DNA from 4 places in the Paenibacillus sp. FSL R10-2782 genome. Region 2 is predicted to be linked to each of the others. Evidence: a T-box and tRNA genes for the amino acid it is inferred to sense, from the RefSeq annotation. Region 2 holds a T-box; the other regions hold tRNA genes.
The links. The T-box of region 2 lies ahead of argS (arginine--tRNA ligase). A T-box ahead of a tRNA ligase gene usually reads a tRNA of that ligase, here a tRNA-Arg.
Positions count from the first base shown of each region.

Region 1: it has a tRNA-Arg gene. The T-box ahead of argS (arginine--tRNA ligase) is inferred to sense a tRNA for this amino acid. The anticodon was not compared.
Region 3: it has a tRNA-Arg gene. The T-box ahead of argS (arginine--tRNA ligase) is inferred to sense a tRNA for this amino acid. The anticodon was not compared.
Region 4: it has a tRNA-Arg gene. The T-box ahead of argS (arginine--tRNA ligase) is inferred to sense a tRNA for this amino acid. The anticodon was not compared.

Region 1 is NZ_CP151951.1:4,106,253-4,109,428, forward strand. Features, by position in the region: gene tig (trigger factor) at 1-559, opposite strand, end outside; gene NST83_RS18560 (hypothetical protein) at 702-1,613, opposite strand; tRNA gene NST83_RS18565 (tRNA-Arg) at 1,873-1,946, shown strand; gene NST83_RS18570 (exodeoxyribonuclease III) at 2,253-3,017, shown strand; gene NST83_RS18575 (GH1 family beta-glucosidase) at 3,106-3,176, opposite strand, start outside.
Region 2 is NZ_CP151951.1:2,249,226-2,252,401, forward strand. Features, by position in the region: gene NST83_RS10515 (nicotinate phosphoribosyltransferase) at 1-146, shown strand, start outside; gene NST83_RS10520 (MogA/MoaB family molybdenum cofactor biosynthesis protein) at 217-732, opposite strand; gene NST83_RS10525 (four-helix bundle copper-binding protein) at 993-1,322, shown strand; T-box leader at 1,401-1,656, shown strand; gene argS (arginine--tRNA ligase) at 1,716-3,176, shown strand, end outside.
Region 3 is NZ_CP151951.1:4,164,273-4,167,448, reverse strand. Features, by position in the region: gene asnB (asparagine synthase (glutamine-hydrolyzing)) at 1-10, opposite strand, end outside; gene NST83_RS18820 (hypothetical protein) at 173-532, shown strand; gene NST83_RS18815 (DUF4870 domain-containing protein) at 828-1,121, opposite strand; tRNA gene NST83_RS18810 (tRNA-Arg) at 1,298-1,371, shown strand; gene NST83_RS18805 (6-phospho-beta-glucosidase) at 1,641-2,984, opposite strand; gene NST83_RS18800 (LacI family DNA-binding transcriptional regulator) at 3,157-3,176, shown strand, end outside.
Region 4 is NZ_CP151951.1:220,095-223,270, reverse strand. Features, by position in the region: gene NST83_RS00985 (sugar-binding domain-containing protein) at 1-1,017, opposite strand, end outside; tRNA gene NST83_RS00980 (tRNA-Arg) at 1,253-1,327, shown strand; gene clpP (ATP-dependent Clp endopeptidase proteolytic subunit ClpP) at 1,536-2,132, shown strand; gene NST83_RS00970 (DUF4163 domain-containing protein) at 2,261-3,176, opposite strand, start outside.

The sequences.
Region 1 (3,176 bases), 1.9 Mb from region 2:
ACTTCTCAGCTTGTCCGCCTTCGAATGGTACACCATCAACAGAACCGTCGAAGTCGATAATAGCCGTATCGCCGGATTGTGCAGCATCTTCATCAACGACAACCAGCTCAGCATGACGTTGTTGCAAACGCTCCAGCTCTTGAGCCAGTTCTTCGTCAGTTACTTCGAGTTTGCTTACAGGCACTTCTACGCCTTTGTACTCACCCAAAGTCACTTCAGGTTTAACAGTAACCTTTGCTTTGAATTTGAAGGATTCGCCTTTAGCGAATTGATCAATTTCAACGTCAGGGCTGTCTACCGGGAAAATATCCGTTTTTTCTACAGCTTGGCTGTAGGCTTCTGGCAGCAGGAAGTCAATTGCATCCTGATACAAGCTTTCAATACCATAACGCTTTTCAAAAATAGGGCGTGGTACTTTACCTTTACGGAATCCTGGTACACTTACTTGCTTAGCCACTTTATTAAAAGCTTTGTCGAGTGCAGCGGCTACACGATCCGCGTCAACCTCAACTTCAAGAACCCCAAGGTTCTTCTCTATTTTCTCCCAAGTTGCTTTCATTTTATGCTTTCCCCTCCAACAAAATCTTCACTTAGTTTTCATATGATCAACGCACACAAAATAACCACTATAGTATATCTAACATTACTATCTTTTTCAAGGGCAGCCCCTTGAATGCTTCACAGGTAAACGTTTCCGACCGTTATGGAGTGCTCATTCCCGCCGCTACGAATAGACGCATCGACCGGTATACCTGTTCAAAACGGAAGCGCAATGCATCGGTAATGCCATATATAGCACGGGTTTCTTCCTCATCCTTGTTGCCACTCAGACTCTCCGATACCGTCTGATGGAGTGCTGCCGCCCAAATATCTGGCATCCCGTCCTCCTCCACCAGCATTGACCTGTAATCTTTCGTGCCGTACACTGCCATCACATACTGCGACCATAGCTCCTGCGCAAAATAGAACAGCGTAGGCTCATGTACCTCAGTCTGATCGGCCACCCGCTCCAGAATACGCATAATCGGCTCAGGAAATTCATCCGGCTGCAGCGGAATCGACTCAATCTCGATCTCCGCCTTTTCATCTCCCCGGCTGATTTCGATCGTCCCTTCCATTCCACGTCGCCGTAGTGTCTGCAAAACACGGAATTGAAGCAGAGGGTGGATTTCCCGTTCCTTAATCCACTTAAGCAGCGCATCGTCGATTTCCGGCAGATCCAGATAAGACAGTTGTTCCAGCGCTAAAATCGTCTGTTCCGACAACGGTTCATCCATAGCCATATGTAGCAGCTTGTTGCCGTAGCCTGCGTCCTGCTCCTGCTTGAAGCGTACATGTCGACGGGCCAGCTCTGCTTCATTGATCTCATCATCTGCTGTAGCGTCCGTTTCCGCCCCTCTGTCGGCATACTGTGGAAATGCGGCCTCCAGCCATTGTAAAAGGGCCTCCCACTCTTCGTACTGCTTCTGTTCCTGTCCCTGACACTGTATCAAAAAACGCAGCATCGCCATCGCCTCTCCGTAACGCTCGTTTTCAAGCATCACAGTGAGTTGAATTTGATAGTAATCCAATGTCTTCGGAAACAATACAATATTATTTTCTTTTGTCGTCACCTTGGAGTCCTTTATTCAAGGCACCCCCTCTCCTCCGCAAGCTAAAGTATTTGTAGATTATATGAGAAACAGCGGCCGAAGTCCAACCTCTCGTCTTCCACATATTCACCTGTATTCTAGCATACCCTTTTATAAGGCCAAAAAAACCACACATCTACTCCAAACTTATGTCGCATAAAGGCTAAAACAATCAAATAATATAAAAAAGACTTGAATCTTTTTTGCCCATGTGATATATTAATATTCGCTTGAATTTTATGTCCCAGTAGCTCAGCTGGATAGAGCAACGGCCTTCTAAGCCGTCGGTCGGGGGTTCGAATCCCTCCTGGGACGTTATCGTGAGAAGCTTCCGTAAGGGAGCTTTTTTTCGTTTTACAACCCCCTACAAAAAATATATTCTATTTTAATTCCAGCATTTTGCATCATTTGACTCCCCACGCTCGAAAGTACAGTAGATAGACGAACTAAATCGTTTCGATCTCTATATCGCTGATTTGAGGTCGTGAATGCCATCATCTATAATGTCGAATATTTTCTGATATAATTTTGAATATTTTCTGAAGAGCATGAACTGGACAAAGTGCCTCAGAAATAAAGCAGTAAGCTTACATGTTGGGTACAGCAAGGGAGAAATAATTAATGAAATTAGTATCTTGGAATGTTAATGGCTTAAGAGCCTGTGTGACCAAAGGATTTTATACTTATCTAAAAGAAACGAATGCCGACATTTTTTGTGTACAGGAAACCAAGCTTCAAGAGGGACAAATCCTGATGGAGAACATGGAGGAATACACAGAGTACTGGAATTATGCCGAGAAAAAAGGATATTCCGGGACGGCTATCTTCACCAAAATCAAGCCTCTTTCTGTGCATTATGGGCTTGAAGAAAATGGGGAGCCTGAAGGCAGAACCATTACTTTGGAATTCGAGAAATTTTATCTGGTTAATGTATATACTCCGAATACCAAACGGGATTTGTCCCGACTGCCGTACAGACTGGAATGGGAGGACCGTTTCCGCAGCTATCTGCAACAACTGGATGCATTGAAGCCTGTCATTGTTTGTGGTGATCTCAACGTGGCTCATCAGGAAATGGATTTAAAAAATGCAAAAGCCAACTATGGCAATGCCGGATTTACGCCTGAGGAACGGGAGCGAATGTCACAACTGCTCGAAGCCGGATTTATAGACACCTTCAGATACTTTTATCCTGACAGGACGGATGTTTATTCCTGGTGGTCCTACATGCCGAAAGTGAGAGAACGGAACATCGGCTGGCGAATCGATTACTTCCTCGTCTCGGACAGACTTCGTCCGTTGTTGATAGATGCAAGTATTGATTGCCATATTACAGGCAGCGACCACTGCCCTGTTATATTGGATATGCAAGATATTTCAGCATAGTCCCCCCTTGCACAAAAATTTATGCAGTCTTAAAAGCCGTCATGCGCTGTATTGCAGCATGACGGCTTAGATTATTATGATACACTGTTTAAAACCCGTTATTCGCCATCACTCGCTTGAACCACAGCGCACTTTGTTTGGGTGTCCGTTCCTGCGTTT
Region 2 (3,176 bases):
CTTCCCAGCTGCAACTGTTCTGGCCGGAATATTTGCGGAAAATGAACCCTGAAATTTACCGTGTAAATCTCAGTGAAAAGGTATGGGGGCTGAAACAAAAGCTGATCGACAGCTATATGCAGCCAGAAGTGGAAGAAAAGGAATAGTTTTAAGAGGCACCCTGCAAATGATGGGGTGCCTCTTTGTGTTTCAGAGCGTAAGAGGAAAATCTGTGTGTTATTTGTAAATTTCCCTCATGACATGCCGCAGCTCAGGTATAATAATGCGCTCCATCGCCAAACGGACGGCTCCACGTGAGCCTGGCATTGAAAATACGGCTGTGCGGCCCACGGTGCCAGCTACAGCACGACTCAATATCGCTGCAGAACCAATATCCTCTGCAAAGCTTAAATAACGGAAGATTTCCCCGAATCCGGGCAGTTCCTTATCCAGCAAGGAGGATACGGCCTCATACGTTGTATCTCGCGGGGAAATACCGGTGCCGCCTGTCAGAAGAACAGCCTCAATGTCATCGCGTTCTGCGGCTTCGGATACCAGTTCCCGGATACCAACATAGTCGTCTTTGACGATAACATATCGGACCACCTGATAGCCGTTCGTTTCCAACAGATCCACCAGTAAGCGCCCACCGGTATCTGTTTCCAGCGTACGGGTATCGGAGACGGTTACAACCATGCAGCTAACCTGCTGCGGGGCCTCCCGCCGATGCTCATCTACAGAAGATATATTCATTGCAATGCTCACTCCTCGATCTATGGTTAGACATACTATTTTTACAATAGAGGAATGATTGCGGGTGTGCAAGTCAGGAGCAGGCATCAGGGAGTTGTGTGATTTATCCCCTTGCACGGGTGGGTTGGAATATAGTACACTCCCTTACATAAGTCGGGATTTTTGTCTGGTCATTGATGAAAGCGTGCACAACGGTTGATTAATCTCAATTGTCGGCGGGTAATAATACAGCAGGGTCAACAACAGGGAGGTAATGTATTATGAAACATTCATACCAACAATGCGTGGATGCTTGCCTGGAGTGTATGAACGCTTGCAACGTTTGTTATGTGGCGAGCTTGAAGGAATATGATTTGGCTATGCTGCGCGAGTGTATTCGAGTGAGCCGGGAATGTGCAGAAATATGCGGGTTTGCCGCTCAAATGTTGGAACGTGGAAAGGAATTTGCCGAGCAAATTTGTGAGTTATGTGCCAAAGCCTGTGAAGTATGTGCTACTGAATGCAGTAAGCACTCCCCTGAGCATTGCGAGCAATGTGCAGAAGCCTGCCGCCGTTGTGTTCAGACTTGCCGCCAAATGGTGGCTGTGTAATTACATATTATCAAGTCAACATATGAACAGAAAATAAAAGATTGCTTTCCACTGGATAGGTTTGTATAATGATGGGAATTAACGTCTTGGAACGGGAGAGTAGCAGCGGAGCCATATCATTACAGCGAGCCGGGAAAGGTGGAAGCCGGTATGAGGTCCGATGTGAAGCGCACCCGGGAGGCGGTTGTTCCAACACGGAGTTCCGTTAGTAGATCAGCCCGGCAGACACCGTTATTGGTCATTAGAGTGAAATCGGCGATTATGCATAAGTTCGATGTGTAATCCGATTTACGAAGAGTGGTACCGCGGGGATATTGAAGTTCTCGTCTCTTGAATAATTCAAGAGGCGGGAGCTTTTTTTGTTTGATTTTAATGAAAAAAGGAGAGAAACCTATGCTATTGCCAATCGCTGTTCAAGCTATTTCCGCCCATACAGGCTTGGAGGAAAAGGAGATTTCCTCTTTATTGGAGGTACCGCCACAGCCAGAATGGGGAGATGTGGCGTTTCCCTGTTTTATGATGGCTAAAAAGTTTCGGAAGGCTCCACAGCAAATTGCGCTGGAACTGGCGGAAGCCATAAGCCGTGAAGAAGGACTGACTGCTTCGGCATCAGGGGCCTATGTAAATATAACTTTGGGGCGTTCTGTTCATATTCCACTGATGCTGGCTGAATTGAAGAAACCTGAATTTTTCAAGCCAGATCTCGGACACGGACAGCGGGTAGTGATTGATATGTCTTCGCCCAATATTGCCAAACCGTTTGGTATTGGTCATCTTCGCTCTACTGTCATCGGCGCCGCATTATACCGCATTCTCGGGGAAACAGGGTATGTTCCAATGAGTGTAAATCATCTGGGGGATTGGGGAACACAATTTGGTAAGCAAATTGCGGCTTATAAAAGATGGGGAAATGAGGAGCAGCTACAGCAAGATCCGATTGGAGAGTCACTTAAGCTGTACGTGCGTTTTCATGAGGAAGCCGAGCATGACCCGTCTTTGGAGGACGAAGGTCGAGAATGGTTCCGTCGTCTGGAACATGGAGATAATGAGGCTCAGCGGCTATGGGAGTTTTTTGTTGAAGTCAGCCTGCGTGAATTTAATCGCATGTACGAACGTCTGAACATTACATTCGACCATGGGCTGGGAGAGAGCTTTTACAATGATAAAATGCAGACGGTTGTTGCCCAATTAAGGACGAAAGGTTTGCTGGAAGAAAGCGACGGTGCGCTTGTGGTGCGTCTGGAGGATGAAGAACTGCCGCCTTGTCTGATTTTGAAAAAGGATGGGACGACCATCTATCCAACCCGTGATTTGGCTACGGCGTTCTACCGTCATGAGGTGATGAAAGCTGATCGTTTGCTGTACGTAGTAGGTGGAGAGCAGCAGTTGCATTTCCGGCAGGTATTTGCGGTGCTAAAGCGTGCAGGGGAGTCATGGGCAGAGCGGTGTGAGCATGTGCCGTTTGGTCTGATGCGTTTTGCAGGTGAAAAAATGTCCACAAGACGCGGCAAGGTCGTGAAGCTGGAGGAAGTGCTGGATGAAGCGGTAGCCCGCGCATTAACTATCATCACTCAGAAGAATCCCGATTTACAGGATCAACAGGAAATAGCCGAAGACGTCGGCATCGGGGCAATCATTTTTGGCGACTTAAAAAATAACCGCCTGAACGAAGTGGATTTCTCACTGGAAGATGCATTAACCTTTGAAGGTGAGACAGGTCCTTATGTACAATACACACATGCACGTATACGCAGTCTTTTGGAAAAAGCTTATGCTGGCGCTGGTACGGTGGATGGTTCTGGTATCGACGTTCTTATGAGGGAACATCCAGTATCTGATTACACCGATGCATCA
Region 3 (3,176 bases), 1.9 Mb from region 2:
TTCCGCACATGTATGTTCATCCTCTCTTTGTCGTGTTCATCCAGTGTTGGGATGAAACCAAACTAAATCCCCAGTTCATCAGTATATATGCCGAAAAGGAGCATAAAATGTCTGTCCGTTCCGAAAACTACAAATGGGGCGACCCGTGTATTCGCAAGGAAGGAGGAAGGCAATGTACTACATCAAGGATGCTAAAATACGCCGCTTCACCGAGCTTGACGGCGTGCGCTGCGCAGAGGTAGAGGTGCGGCCTGGTGCAGCAGATGACCCGGAACTGCTGGTCTACATTACCGCCACCAATCAGCAGGACAGTCAGGCAGGCTATGACATGATACGCATCATTCGTAATGATGCCGATCTAGCGCTGGATTGGTACGACAATAACCTGCATTCCGCGTTTGAGGAAGTGACGGATAAGGCTTTTACCGACTCCACTCACATTACGGCTGGGGAAGAACGGGAAAAGTTTAAAAGGGAGCTGCTTTCCTATGGGCAGCTTAGCACGGAATTTGCCAAGGAGTTCGGCGTATGAGAATAGGATGCGCCATGCCTCGGCTTTTGTTGATTTGGGCTCCAGCACCATCGCGGAATCCGCGTGAAAGGAGGGGGAAATCATAGACGGCAAAGCGAAATACAAGAAGAACAAGGGCAGCAGTTATATTCATAACAATGAATTTGCGGAAGAAGTGCTTGAGAAAAACGTAAGGCATGAAGTGCCAAAAAGTCCTAGACGCTTCGGTAATAAATAAATTTGTCCATTAAAAATTTTTAAAGAAGCCTCCGTATCCCGTTTAACTCGCGGGATGCAGGAGGCTTCTTCTTTAGATTTATGCGGCTTCACGGAGCGTCATAATTCCTTTGTAGATGTTGTAGACAAATACCCCGAGATAGACCACAGCGAATAGCAGCACAAACCCGATTACAGAGCCTGCATGATTCGCCGTTGCAATAAAATAAAATAGCGGAATCGCCGCGATCATGGGGAAAATGTGCGATAAAATGGCCTTTTTTGCATGTTCCCGAACATACTCGTCCCGTACCGCAATCCATACAATGACAGGCAACAGAAATGGGGCGAAAAAAATACTGAAATAACAAAGTGATGACAATAGACCTCTCACGGACATACACCTCCTTCGTAGCATGGCCCTTTTGTACATAATACCCTGACAGCGTCCAAATGATTCCTTTTGCAGGCTGTTTACTGTACGAATGAAAAAAATGCTTGTGACAGTGAACATGGATGTGATATAATAATCAATGCGCTGAATACATAAGGTTTTACGAAATACATTTTGTCCCAGTAGCTCAGCTGGATAGAGCAACGGCCTTCTAAGCCGTCGGTCGGGGGTTCGAATCCCTCCTGGGACGTATAGCTAGAAGTTCAAAGCTCCTGTGCAGGAGCTTTTTTTGTGTTGTAGTGGGATGAGAACTCCTTGGGGAGTGTCGGAGCACAAGCAGTGCTAGCATAAATTTCGCAGCCTCAATCGTTGGGAGAATATTCCTCTTACGACGTATAGTAGCAGGTTCATCTACAATCTACGTGGATGTGCAATGAAAAAACGGTCGTGATCCCATCCGAGGCTGAGGGAGACGACCGTTCTGTCATACATCCAGCATGAACAAACTACTTTATAAATTTACACTGTCGCCTTCGCCTTATGCGCAAAAAATTGTGGCAAATGCTCTTTATGCGCTTCCAGCAGCTCATCCAGCACCGTTTGGGCGATGTCACCGCTTGGTACAAGCGGATTCAGGGTGAAGGCTTGCAGCGCTGTTGCGTAGTCACCAGTAACCGCCGCTTCAATCGTCAATTCTTCCATCGCCTTCATCACTTGCAGCAAGCCGCGCTGTGCAGGCGGGAATTTGCCAAAGTTTACAGGTTCAGCACCATGCGCACGGATTACACTGGTAATTTCAATCGCGCTGTCATAAGGAACATCATCAATTGCACCATTGTTACGTGTGCTAACCACCATCAGCGTGCCTTTGTTGTTATAGATGGAATTAATAATTTCACAGGCTGCATCACTATAATGGGCACCGCCACGTTTGGATAATTCCTCGGGTTTGTAATCCAGATTCGGATCTTTATACAGTTCAAACAGGCTTTCTTCGAGACGCTTGACGACTTGACCCCGAGTTCCTTCGGTTTTGGCTTCCTCTAATTCTTCCTTCAGCATGTTGTCTGTCATGTAGTAATACCGATGGTATGGACACGGCAGCATTTTCAATTGACGAACCTGATCATACAGGAAACGCATGTTTCTAATATTTTCAACGACCTTTTCCGGTTTTGCGCCGGGTGCGTACAGCCCTTCAATCACCTGCTCCGTTAATTCGGCCCCGGTTTTGTCATAAACTTTATGCCAGTGAAGATGGTTAATCCCTGCAAATTTAAAGAACAGCTCTTCTTCCGGTTTGTCCAGCACCGCTGATGCACTTTTGATCGCTCCGATGGGGACATTACATAATCCGATGACTTTGTCCCATTGACCATAGCGAAGCACGGCTTCGGTGACCATACCCGCAGGGTTGGTGAAATTAATCAACCACGCATTCGGACACAGCTCTTTCATATCCTCGACGATACTGAGGATGACAGGAATGGTACGGAAGGCCTTGAACATTCCTCCGGCACCGTTGGTTTCCTGACCGATCATACCGTGTTTTAACGGAATACTTTCATCCTTAATCCGGGCTTCGAGCAAGCCTACCCGAAACTGTGTTGTTACAAAATCGGCATCCTTCAAGGCTTCACGACGATCCAACGTCAAATGTACTTCACAATCAATGCCTGCCGCTTTCACCATTCGTTTGGCCATGGCCCCTACGATTTCCAGCTTTTCGCGTCCTGCCTCAATGTCTACCAGCCACAATTCCCGAATGGGAAGTTCTGCATAACGTTTGATGAAGCCTTCTACTAATTCCGGAGTATAGCTGGAGCCGCCACCGATGGTTGCTATCTTTAAGCCTTTTTTCATGATTGTTGCCTCCTGAGTACATTTTTTTAAACCGCTTTCTCAAGCTTCTGTTTCACTGTAATCTCTGTAATGCATTACAGGTCAAGAGCTTTTAAAAAACTTATTTTGAAAGGATGACATTATAGGACGAGGGACACGAACATGCTAAAATAGAAAGAACGAGGTGAGGACTATGGCGAATATTCATGAGAT
Region 4 (3,176 bases), 2.0 Mb from region 2:
TACAATCTCGGCAGCAGCGCCTTCGTCGGTGACAAGAATATCTTCCTGCCCGAAACGCAGCACCGCATGAATAGCGGCCGCCTTGCTCTTACCTCCAGCTACGCCTAGAATCGTCTCGGTTCGCCTGATATCCTCCAAACGTAGTCCAAGCGTCAGCATTTTGTGAACCACAACGCCGTCTTCGTTAAAATAATAGCCAAACGATTCGGCAACCGCGCCCTCACTGCTGATCTGGGCAAAGGTTTCAGGGTCGAGCTTACGTCTACGTGCCATAGCTATGGCGTTGCCTATCCCGTGAATGATGATCCGACTCTCTCGAATCAGGCTTAAAATATCCTGAATATTCGTATCTTCAAGCAGGGAGTTGTAAGCATGATTGCTGAGCAAATCCGGTACATGGAGCAGACGGTATTGTGAGCCGACCTTACGAGCCATTGTGGAAGCAATTGTGTTCGCCTGCATTTCCATGCTTTCTCCCAAACCCCCACGTGCCGGTACGAACCATCCGCCCTTAAGTGGGCCATTAGCAGGTAGTGTCAGTTGGTCCGCCACGTCGGCAATCGTCGTGCCACCTGTTACAGCGACCACATCCTCGTCGTCCATAACACTCAGCAGTGCTTTTGCTCCAGCACGACCCAACTCCTGCTTCGTTAAAGGAGAAGCATCCGAATCCCCTGGAACGACAACCACCTTCCTCAAACCATAGGCTTGACGAATCTGATCCTCCAATTGGGACAGGCCGAACAAGTTGTTCGCAATCGGCTCCAGTTGTTCCAGCAGATCCAGTCCTGCTTTGCTCACCTTCATGCCCACACTCTCAATCTCAATCAGCCCTTGGGCTTTAAGAAGATCGGTCTCGGCGCGCAACACGCGCTCGGTCATGTCCAGTGAAGCCGCCAGCGTTCTGCGTCCAATAACATCGGACAGCATAATCTGATGCAGGATTGTGTACCTTTTTTTCAAAACATCCATGAGGTCGGGCAGAAGCTGCTTCTGTATTTCTAATATCTTTCGCATGCTTTCCACTCCCGCACACTTCTAAGTTCTTTCTCTAATGCTATATCACTAACTGGTCTCAAAACGTCCCGGGTTAACTTTTTAAGTCCCACGTATATCTTACCCAATATTTGCTCCACATGCAAGTCTATCTGAACCTATATTTCTCAACTTTTTATGTGAATATGCGCACGTAATAAAAGCTTGCAATTCAATGCCGTATATCATATAATCATCTTTGTTTCCAATTAGCTGTGCGCCCGTGGTCCAACGGATATGACGTAGGCCTCCGGAGCCTGAGATCGAGGTTCGATTCCTCGCGGGCGCGCCATTTTATATGATGTTTAAATTCTTCTATATACTGTTTTAACCAATAAGAGCGCAGAGGGCTCTTTTTTTTGACTATTAGTTTGACTTTCTTTGACTTTTTGTTTGAAATTGTTTATCATGTAGTTAATACGGTAACAGTTTATAAATAGGGACGTGTAATCGGCATGTCCACCAAATCCATTAACGATATTAAAGGGAGGTTTTTTGACGTGAGCTATGTTCCTATGGTAGTAGAACAAAGTAACCGCGGCGAACGCGCCTATGACATTTATTCCAGACTGTTGAAGGATCGCATTATTTTGTTGGGCTCGGACGTCAATGACGTTGTAGCCAACTCTATTATTGCGCAAATGCTGTTTTTGGCTGCCGAAGATCCTGAAAAAGACATTCACTTGTATGTTAATAGCCCTGGCGGTTCGATCACAGCCGGTATGGCCATTTTCGATACAATGCAATACATTAAACCTGACGTGTCTACAATTTGTGTTGGTATGGCGGCTTCTATGGGTGCGTTCTTGCTGAACGCAGGTGCCAAGGGCAAACGTTTTGCTTTGCCGAACAGTGAAATTATGATTCACCAACCATTGGGTGGTGCACAAGGCCAGGCAACGGATATCGAAATCCGCGCACGCCGCATTCTGAAAATGCGCGACAAATTGAACCGCATTCTTGCAGACCGCACAGGCCAACCACTGGAACGCATTGAAAAGGACACAGACCGTGACTATTTCATGTCCGCAGACGATGCCAAGGAATACGGTATTATTGATAAAGTGCTAACTAGCTCTTCTCCAGAAGGTGTATAAGAGAACGAGTTATTGCCTCTGACTAGCTGGTAAACGGAAAAAGCTGCCCCGGATGTTCGTATCTGGTAGGCAGCTTTTCTTGGTTATTGTTCATTTTGTATAGGTAATCCGACTATTATCCATTTGTACTATGGATTCTGTCCCGCGAAAGGCTTACCACCTTGAGGTAACAGTTGGCTAAACGAGTAGGTGAACTCAGGAATCCCATACGCATATGGTGTATATTCATATAGATCAAAAACAAGCGTCAAACCACTATTGGTTACATAAAAATTCGGATTAGCTGCAAGCTCCTTAAATCCACCGAAACCTCCTGCGTCAGCCTGAAGTGCATCAAATTTTTTCTTCAGGTCACTATTGAGGAACTTTTTGTAATTCGGGTTAGCTTTCAGCACGTCAGACAATTGAAGCATTTTGCCATCCGACAGCGAGAACGTATACCCTTTACGGACGGTCATGCCATGCGCACCACCTGTATACGAGTAATCCTGCATAATTACACTCAAAATACCGTCCTTATTATAAGCAATTGCAAAATCATTGCCAAACTCATACGGTCTTTGCGCCGTAGCGCCTCCCTCAGCCACTTGCTTTTTGCCTGCTGCCAGCACTTCTTCCGCATGCTTTTTAAGCACACCGTTAATCGCCTGCTGAGCTTCGGCATTCAACCGGCTACCACTGATTTGCGGATATTTGACTTTGTAGGTCACCTCGGAGTCACTTGTAGCTGCAAGGGATTGGGAGGTAATCGTGATCGGATTCAGCTGGCTTTTGCTCAACGCTACTGTTTTCTCTGCTGCATTCCACTGAGCGTCTATTCCTAGATAGTCTTTCAGCAGACTCATAGGAATGTACAGTTTCCCGGCGATCTGTTTGGCATCCATATTGCGTGTGCTTATTCCATTGACATTGACATAGGAACCATCGGAGGAAGGGGACATGATGTATAGAATATTGTACCCGCTGCCTACGGTATATGTCGCTGATTTGGTATCATAGCTCACCGGAATTCCCAGGCTGTCGCGCAGTGCTGCTACTGGAATG